2 regions of the Arthrobacter sp. LAPM80 genome follow, and region 1 is predicted to be linked to the other one. Evidence: riboswitches for the same ligand, from Rfam matches in the RefSeq annotation. Region 1 holds a riboswitch; the other holds the start of a gene.
The links. A riboswitch is a leader RNA that binds a small molecule or an ion and turns the genes downstream of it on or off. The one in region 1 is predicted to bind thiamine pyrophosphate.
Positions count from the first base shown of each region.

Region 2: linked by a shared signal. The riboswitch ahead of AAGW05_RS11390 (3-oxoacyl-ACP reductase) and the one ahead of thiD (bifunctional hydroxymethylpyrimidine kinase/phosphomethylpyrimidine kinase) in region 1 are both predicted to bind thiamine pyrophosphate.

Region 1 is NZ_JBCHVD010000008.1:145,942-150,776, forward strand. Features, by position in the region: gene rpmA (50S ribosomal protein L27) at 99-353, opposite strand; gene rplU (50S ribosomal protein L21) at 414-722, opposite strand; gene thiD (bifunctional hydroxymethylpyrimidine kinase/phosphomethylpyrimidine kinase) at 1,115-2,734, opposite strand; TPP riboswitch at 2,724-2,822, opposite strand; gene AAGW05_RS10470 (Rne/Rng family ribonuclease) at 2,940-4,835, opposite strand, start outside.
Region 2 is NZ_JBCHVD010000009.1:142,853-147,687, reverse strand. Features, by position in the region: gene AAGW05_RS11405 (family 20 glycosylhydrolase) at 1-321, opposite strand, end outside; gene AAGW05_RS11400 (malonic semialdehyde reductase) at 643-1,272, opposite strand; gene AAGW05_RS11395 (ATP-binding protein) at 1,430-2,731, shown strand; TPP riboswitch at 2,784-2,877, shown strand; gene AAGW05_RS11390 (3-oxoacyl-ACP reductase) at 2,934-3,698, shown strand; gene AAGW05_RS11385 (LLM class flavin-dependent oxidoreductase) at 3,698-4,835, shown strand, end outside.

The DNA.
Region 1 (4,835 bases):
GTCCGCAAGTAATCGTTGGCCTGAGTCAGGCCGGTAAAGCTGTGTTAAAAGCCAGTGGAGCGAGCCATGCGGCCCGCTCCACTGAAAAAGCTTTGGTATTAGACCGCAGCGACGATGTTGACAACACGACGTCCACGACGTGTGCCGAACTCGACGGCGCCTGCATCCAATGCAAACAGCGTGTCATCCTTGCCACGGCCAACGTTCTCGCCGGGGTGGAAGTGTGTGCCGCGCTGGCGAACGATGATTTCGCCTGCCTTGACAACCTGACCACCGAAGCGCTTTACGCCCAAGTACTGAGCGTTGGAATCACGACCGTTGCGAGTGGAACTCGCACCCTTTTTATGTGCCATTTGAAAATGCCTGCCTTTTTGCTAAAAGTATCTAAGTGGATCGAACTTCGTTGCGCTTGATTAAGCGATTGAAGTGATCTTGACCTTGGACAGTTCCTGACGGTGACCCTGGCGCTTCTTGTAGCCGGTCTTGTTCTTGAACTTCTGGATGACGATCTTCGGCCCGCGAAGATCCTCCAACTTCTCAGCCGTAACCTTTACATTAGCCAGGTCCTTAGCGGCTGTGGTGAGCTTGTCACCATCAACCAAGAGCAAAGCGGGCAGCTCAAGTGTGCTGCCGACTCCTCCGGGGACGCGGTTCATGGTCACGTGGTCTCCTACGGAAACCTTTTCTTGACGGCCGCCTGCGCGGACAATCGCGTACACCACTGGGGAACTCACTTCTCTCGACGTTATTACAAAGTTTTTATGCCGGCACTGATCATGTTTGACCATTGCCAACCGCATGCGCCGCAGTTCAAGATTGAACAGACGCGGTGTGCATACTATGTGCCTCAACGCCGTGGACCTCAATGGAGTTCTGCCATGGAGTGGTTGCCCTAGGTGTTGGCGTAAGCACCGAAGAACAAGAATACGCTAATTCTGTCCCCGGGGGCAAATGACACTGGTTTCGCGTCCTTCCACTGCCGCCTGACAAACATGGTTTGTCAGGAAAACTTGGAGGTCTTGAAACTGCACTTAGCAACATTAGCGCGATTGGCCGGACTTTTTGTCATTTAGGGGGGTGACGCGCTAATTATTTGCCCCACTAGGCGGTGTGGTTAATCACGCAAGTCAGAATCGCCGGCTTCCACATGGACATGCGGGGCCGCAAAAAAGTCCACTTCGTACTGCGCGGAATGGGCAAAGGCCGCCCTCATGCGTTCGCGTTGTGCAGCCGATCCCCCGCGCGCAGCCGCGTCGGCGAAGCCAATGGCGGTTTCCGTGGCACGGGCAAAATCCTCGTCCGCATAACTTTGCAGCCAGTTGCCGTACGGGTGCTCGCCGTCAAAGGAGAGGTAGTCGGCATGCAGCACCCGGCCCACCTCGGCGTAGAGCCAGTAGCAGGGCAGCACCGCGGCCACCACCTCGCCGTAGCTGCCGGTGAAGGCGATTGCCTGCAGGTGGTCGACATAATGTTTGGTTGCCGGGCCCTGTGCACGGCCGGGCAACGTGGCCGGCTCCTGCGGGTACTGGCTGAGCCAGTCGCGGTGCAGTGCCATTTCCACGTCAATGCAGTTTTGCGCCCCGCCGGCCCAGAATTTTTGCTCTGCTTCCGTCGGCGCGAGCGAGCTGGCGCGGGCAAGGACGCGTGAATAGGCGCCAAGATACTGGGCGTCCTGGTCAAGGTAGTAGGCGAAACGGCTGCGCTGCAGGGTCCCGGCTGCCAGTTCCTTGATGAAGCCAAGGGCAAAGATGGCTTCACGTTGCGGCGCACAGTCCTCCCACACCATCCGGGCGAAGCTGCCGGGCACCGGCTGGGCACTTTCCCACAGGGCGTGCAGGTGGTTGACGGGTCCCGCCCCGCTGCCCACGGCAAGCGCGTCCGAGGTTTCAAGTGCCATGCCCAGCCAGGCCTTGGCAAGGCGCACACTCTCGGACCAGCCGCCGGCCCGTTCAGCCCCGGTTTCGGCGGGCCGGAGGGTTGCATGGGCCTGGAGTGTGGCCACGGCTGCCGAGAGCGAGCAGCCGGTGCCGTGCGTATTGGGGGTGTCGATGCGGGGGGCAGTGAATTCCTGGACTGTGCCGTCGGGCCCGATGAGTGCATCGGGGCACTCTTCCCCGGGCAGGTGCCCGCCCTTGACCAGCACGAGGATCCCGTGCGCGGCCGCCAGCTCCCGGCCCTGTTCAAGCGCCTCCTGCCAATCGGCGGCCTGCGGGCGGTCAAGGAGGACCGCCAGTTCCGGGATGTTCGGGGTTGCCAGATGTACGTTGCGGAACAGCTCTAGCAGTGCGTCGCGGGCTTCCGGATCCACCAGCACGTCCCCGCTGGTGGCCACCATGACGGGATCAAGCACGACGACGGCCGGCCGGGTCCGCCTCAGCCACTCCCCCACGGTGTTCATGACCTCCGCGGTGCCCAACATGCCGATCTTGACGGCGTCGATCATGACGTCCGAGGAGACGGCATCAAGTTGCGCCGCAAGGAACGCTGCCGGCGGCACGTGGACGCCCTGCACCCCCTGGGTGTTTTGGGCGGTAAGTGCGGTGATGGCCGCCATGGCGTAACCGCCGTGGGCGGATATTGACTTGATGTCGGCCTGGATTCCGGCACCGCCGGACGGATCAGAGCCTGCAATGCTCAGGACCCGTGGATGGTTCACAGGGTGACTTGCTTGCTGAGCCTCCCCTGGCTGTGCGGAAATCTCGCTGGCAGGGGCCACAAAGGTGCTGGTTGTCATGGGACATCCCTTCGCCGGTGCTAACCGGGCAGGTTCAACGGGTATTGTCTCAGCCGGCCCTGGTGGCCTGGCACCCCGTGTCGCTCCCCAGCCTAGTGCGGTCCCCTCCCCTTTGAACAACTGACCCGCAGCAGTGGTCGAATAACACGCGAAAACGCGTCATATTCGACCACGGCTGCGGGTCAGTTGGAAGGGGTGTGACGTTTTAGAGCTCCGAGGCCGGCACTCCAACCCCAAGGATGATCGGCTCGGCCGCCTTCTTCACCACGGGTGGCGCAGCCGCGGCGCTGCTGTGCGCTGCGGATCCCTGGCCGGCAGAAACCTGTTCCATGGTCTCCACTGCGGTATCGGCCCCGCCCTGTGCACTGCGGGCGCTGCGGTTGCGGCGTCCCCTACGTGCACGTGAACGGTTGCCGCCGCCAGCTTCGGGAGCATCGGCATCGCTCTCGTGTGAGGAGTCGTGCGACGTCTCGTGGCCGGGGGCAGCGAGCTGGTCCAGGGCCTGGGCCAGTCCTGCGAGGGCCGCAGCGTGGTCGGCATTGTTCGTGCCCGGCGTGCTGCCGCCGTCGTTGTGGTGTCCGCGAGGCAGCTCAATGGCTTCCCCGCCCAGCGTCAGGGTTGCCGCATCGGACACATCGGCTGGTTCCGACGCATCCGCAAAGACTGTCTCGCTGGGCGCGGGGGCGTGGTGGTGCTCGTCGCCATCGTGCTCGTGGTGCGAGGCGGCAGCCGCAGCGGCAATGTTCGCCAGCGCGGCACGTGCCTCGTGGGCCCGCTGCGCCTTCTGGGCGTCGCTCACGTCATCCGCGACAGGCGCCGGGGCGATTTCCTGGTGCTGCTCGGTTTCGGGCTGCTGCGTGCGGTTGCGATTTCGCTTGCGTTCGCTGCGGGTCGAGCGGTTGGCCGTGCGGTCGTTGTCGCGGTTCTCCTGCTTGGGGGCATGGACCTGCGCAACTTCGACGGCGGGGCTGTGCGTGCGGCGGTGCTCGACGGGGATCTCGTGCGTGACCATGCCGCGGCCTGCACAGGTGGGGCACTGCTCGCCAAAGACCTCGAGCAGGCCGGTGCCCATGCGCTTGCGCGTCATCTGGATCAGGCCCAGGCTTGTCACCTCGGCCACCTGGTGCTTGGTCCTGTCACGGCCCAGGCACTCGACAAGACGGCGCAGCACCAGATCGCGGTTGGACTCGAGCACCATGTCGATGAAGTCGATGACGATGATGCCGCCAATGTCGCGCAGGCGCAGCTGGCGCACGACTTCCTCGGCAGCCTCAAGGTTGTTCTTGGTGACTGTCTCTTCAAGGTTGCCGCCGGAGCCGGTGAACTTGCCGGTGTTGACGTCAACCACCGTCATGGCCTCGGTCCTGTCAATGACAAGGGAGCCGCCGGAGGGAAGGAACACCTTGCGCTCAAGGGCCTTGTTGATCTGCTCGTCAATACGGTGCGCGGCAAAGATGTCCTCGGGCTGGCTCCACTTTTCGAGGCGGTCAAGCAGATCCGGGGCAACATAGGTCACGTAGGCCTCGATGGTGTCCCACGCGTCCTCGCCGGAGACGATCAGCTTGGTGAAGTCCTCGTTGAAAACGTCGCGGACAACCTTGATGGTCAGGTCGGGTTCGCCGTACAGCATCTCCGGCGCCAGCGTCTTGTGCGAGGAGGCCCGCTCGTTGATGCCTTCCCACTGGGCGCGCAGGCGGTTGATGTCATTGGTCAGCTCTTCCTCGCTGGCACCTTCTGCGGCCGTGCGCACAATGACGCCGGCGTTTTCGGGCAGGTGGTCCTTCAGGACGCGCTTGAGGCGGTTGCGTTCGACGTCGGGCAGCTTGCGGGAGATGCCGGTCATGGAGCCGCCGGGCACGAACACCAGGTAGCGCCCGGGCAGGGAGATCTGGCTCGTCAGGCGGGCGCCCTTGTGTCCAACGGGGTCCTTTGAGACCTGGACGAGGACGGTGTCCCCGGACTTCAGGGCGTTCTCAATGCGGCGCGGCTGGCCGTTGAGGTTCGCGGCATCCCAATCCACTTCGCCTGCGTACAGGACGGCGTTGCGGCCGCGTCCGATGTCCACGAAGGCTGCCTCCATGCTGGGCAGCACGTTCTGGAC
Region 2 (4,835 bases), on a different contig from region 1:
CAGCTTGTACTGGGCTGCACATGCTTTTTCCCACTTGATGACAATCTTGTCAATCGCGGCGGGCTTGGCCAGCATCACCGTCAGCTGTGCGTTGTCGGAGTGTTCTGAAGACCAACGTGTGGTGCCGCTGCCATCGATGGCAAGGTCCGCACCGTTGCTCGTGGTGGACTCGTCACCCGAGGAGGTGGCGGTGGCCCCAGCTGAAGCCAGGGCGAGATTGGTCGACGCAGGGTCACCGGGGGCGGCCATCACCGGAGGGGCTGCCATGGTCAGGAGCATCGCCGGTGTCACCACCGCCATCGCTAGTGTTTTTTTCCACATGGAACGCAAGTTTTTGTCCTTTGCTGAACGGAGAGATACAAATCACACAAACTGTATGTTATCGATAGCAATCGCGAAAGGGCAGATATGTTCGGCACGTTACGTGCCGCAGGGCAGTGCCGAGCTGACATGACGGGTTCAGGGTTTTTGCTTTCGCTGATCCGATGCCTGAAAAAGCGTCAGAAGAACTTCCTCGCTCCGATCACCAACACCGCTCCATTTGGCCCTGGGGCACAAAAAGGCGCGCTACCTGTGGTGAAAAACCGCGGGCAGCGCGCCGGTGTCCCCTTTCCGGCGGGGCCGGAGGGACGGGGTTGATTGTTACAAGGTTTCGGTGGCCGTCTCGAAGCTCAAGCGGGGGAGCCGGGCGCGGGAGGCGTCTTCTGCGGGCTTGCCAAGGTTGACCACCATGATGGTCGTGCGGGATGTGTCGGCGTTGAATTCGGCGTCGATGCCGGCGGCGTCCATTCCCGTCATGGGGCCAACGGCCAGACCTGCGGCACGGGCGGCCAGGATGAAGTAGCCGATCTGCAGGTGCGCGTTGCTGTGCCCCATGGCGTTGCGTGTCTCAACGCTCGCCTCAAAGGTGGGGACCATTCCGGCCATGTGGGGCGCAGTGGTGGTGAGTAGGTCGTGCCACTCGTTCGTGAAGCTCAGGATGGCAACCATGGGGGCCGTCAGGGTCTTTGCCTTGTTGCCCTCATTCATGTGTTCAACCAGCCGCTGGCGGGCTTCACCGGAGCGGACCCAGGTGATGCGCAGGGGCTGGATGTTCATGGCTGTGGGGCCCATCTTCGTCAAAGCGTAGACGGCCTGCAGTGTCTCATCCGAGATTTCCTCATCCGACCAGGCGTTGGCGGTGCGAGCCTCAAGGAACAGCGCCGCGGCAGCCTTGGGATCCAGGATGAGTTCGTCGTTAAGTTCGATTTCGGTGGCAATGTCAATACTCAAGGTTCTGGTTCTCCTAATGCTGAGTGCACGGATGCTGCAAAGATTGTTTTCATAGAGTTACAGCGTTGCGGCACCCGGAATTGTTTCCCGTTTTGCCGTGACGTGGGACACAGTGACATGATGCAGGTCAGCGTCAACGCAAAGGAGCGGCAGTTACATGACGGCATGGACCATCCGGGATTTTCATTCACAGGACGTCGAGGGCATCCTCGAGTTGTGGCAGTCGCTGCGCGAAAACGGTGTTGATCCCGTCTATGACCTCTCCGAAGTCCTGGCGTCCTGCGAGAAGGACCATGCCGTGGTGGCCATCCAGGGGGACCAAGTTGTCGGTGCGGCTGTCGGACGGGCCGCCCATGATCAAGGATGGATAGTCTTTTTGGCAACGCTGCCCGTCCTCCGCGGCAAGGGCATTGGTACCCTGCTGCTGGCCGCCGTGGAAAACCGTATGGCCACGCACGGGCTGAACAAGCTCTCGGCGCTCATGCCGGAGACGGAAACGCGGGTTGAGGCCTTCACTAACCGCGGCTTTGTGGTGAAAAAGAACCTGCGGTACTTTGAACGGCGCATCCCGGTCCAGCGCGCGGAACGTGGCGCCTTGGAGGAATTGGGTGGCAGGGTCCTCCCGCGCGACTTGTGGGACCGGGTGGCCGGAATGGCAGCCGAAAAGGAACTGCTCGAGCGCAGGCTCGTCATGCCGTTGGCCGAGTCGGCACTTGCCGAGGAATTCGGCGTGGTGCCGCCACGCGCCGTTGTGCTTTTCGGTCCTCCCGGGACAGGCAAGACAACCTTTGCCAAGGCCATTGCCTCGCGACTTGAGTGGCCGTTCGTGGAGGTGTTCCCGTCCCGCCTTGCGGGGGAATCCGGCGGGCTCGCCGGTGCGCTGCGCCAGACCTTCCTTGAAATTGCGGAGTTGGAGCACGTTGTCGTCTTTATTGACGAGGTCGAGGAGATCGCTTCGCGGCGTTCGGGGGAGCCGCCGTCGCCCATGCAGGGTGTCACGAACGAGCTGCTGAAGATCATTCCGGCGTTCCGTGACCAGCCCGGCAGGCTGCTGGTGTGCGCCACGAACTTCATCCGGTCGCTCGATTCGGCGTTCTTGCGCCACGGCCGCTTCGACTACGTCATCCCCATCGGCCTGCCTGACGACGAGGCCCGCACAGCGATGTGGAACCGCTTCATCCCCGAGTCCGTGCTGGCGGACGTGGACGTGCCCCGGCTCGTCGCGGCCAGCACGGGTTTCTCGCCCGCGGACATCGAGTTTGCCGCCCGCAGCGCCTCCCAGCGGGCGCTGGAAAAGGCCGTGTTCGACGCCGGCCCCGGCCCGGGTGCCGACGGCGCCGTCCGCCGCGGCCCGGTCACGGCGGACTATTTGGAAACCATCGCCGAGACGAAGGCGACCGTCAGCGACGCCGTCGCCCAGGACTTCCTGGAAGACATTGACGCCCTGGCCCGGACATAGGGGAGCGCCGTAACAATGCGCGGGGACGCGGCGGGACTGGGCTAGACTCGCTGGCAGTGACACGGGGTGCCCCTTCGGGGCTGAGAAGAACACCCGTTGAACCTGATCTAGTTAGTACTAGCGAAGGGATGTCATGCCGGTTTCCGCGCAGCCAATCTCGCGCGCCCGTGCCATCTTTTCGCCTTATTCAAGGTGGAACATCATGGAATTGTCAGAACAAACCGTCCTTGTCACCGGCGCCGGCCGCGGCCTCGGGACCGCCATCGCCAGGGCGTTCCTGGATGCCGGTTCCCGCGTGGTGGTCAACTACCGCAACAGCGAGGAGGGCGCACGGGCACTGGCCGCTTCGGCCGGTGCGGGGAAGGCGTACGCAGTGCGGGCCGACGTCACCAGCCAGGAGGAGGTTGCCGCGATGTTCAAGGAGGCGGAACGCCACTTCGGCAGGCCTGTCACCACGGTGGTGAACAACGCGCTGGCGGACTTTTCCTTCAACGGAGACGCCCGACCCTCGGCCGGTGAGATCTCCTGGGCCAACTTTGACGCCCAGTTTTCAGGTTCCGTCAGGGGAGCGCTGAACACGGCCCAGGCTGCCCTGCCCGGCATGCGGGCCGCCGGCTGTGGTCGGATCGTAAACATCGGCACCAACCTCTTCAGCAACCCCGTCGTCCCGTACCACGACTACACCGCCGCCAAGGCGGCACTGCTGTCCCTGACCCGCACCCTTGCGGCGGACCTGGGCCCCGAGAACATCGGCGTGAACATGGTCTCCGGCGGGCTGCTGCGCACCACCGACGCGAGTGCCGCCACCCCCGACGCGGTGTTTGACTACATTGCTGGGGCAACCCCGTTGCGCCGGGTCACGACGCCGGCCGAGCTCGCCGACGCAGTGCTGTTCTTTGCCTCCCCGTGGGCCCGTTCCGTGACGGGTCAGAACCTCATGGTCGACGGCGGGCTGGTGATGAACTGATGGCCGCCTCCGCATCCGGGCCCCAGAAGCCGGGGCGCCGATTGCACCTGAACGCGTTCCTGCACGGCTGCGGCCACCATGGGGCGGCGTGGCGGCTGCCGGACTCCCCGCTGGAGGGGCTGGCCGACATCGGCCTTTACGAGCGGCTGGCCCAAACCGCCGAACGGGGGCTCTTTGACGCCATCTTCTTCGCCGACGGGCAATCCGTGGGGGATCCCTCCGCCGGACCGTTGTGGCACCTGGAACCCTTGACGGCGTTGGCCGCCATCGCACGGGCCACCGAGCGGATCGGCTTGGTTGCCACCGTCTCCTCGACGTTTTACGAGCCCTTCCACGCTGCCCGGATGCTCGCCTCTCTGGACCACATCAGCGGCGGCCGTGCCGGCGTGAACGTCGTGACGTCCATGTTCGACGCCGAGGCCCGCAACCACGGAATGGACTCCCTGCCGCCGCACGGGGAGCGCTATGCACGCGCCGCCGAGTTCATCGAGGTGCTGTACGGGTTGTGGGATGGATGGGACGCTGACGCCATTGTGGCCGACCGCGCCGGCCGTTATGCGGACACCTCAAGGATTCGCCCGCTGCTGCACGCCGGTCAACACTTCAGCGTGGACGGCCCGCTGAACGTGCCGCGCCCGCCGCAGGGACGCCCCGTGCTGTTCCAGGCCGGCGCCTCCGAACCCGGGCGGGAGCTGGCGGCCACGTACGCGGAGGGTGTCTACGCCGTCGCCTACGACCTGCCCAGCGCACAGGCGTACTACTCGGACATCAAGTGCAGGGCCGCCGCCGCCGGGCGTGACCCGGCCTCCCTGGTCATCATGCCTGGCCTGGTGACCTACGTGGGAGCCACCCGGGAGGAGGCGCTGGCCAAGCAGGCGGCCGCCGACGCGCACCTGCCGGTGGAGACGGCGCTTGCCCGGCTCGGCGGTTTTGTCCGGCGGGACACGGGCGGCTGGGAACTTGACGCACCCGTACCGGCCCTGGCGCCGGCGTCGGACTTCAAGGGCCCTGCCGGGCGCTACGCCACGATCCTGCGGATCATCGAGGCCGAGCGTCCCACGGTGCGCCAGCTGCTGGGCCGGCTCGCGGCCGGCGGCGGGCATGCCACCATGGTCGGCACGCCGGGGCAGGTGGCCG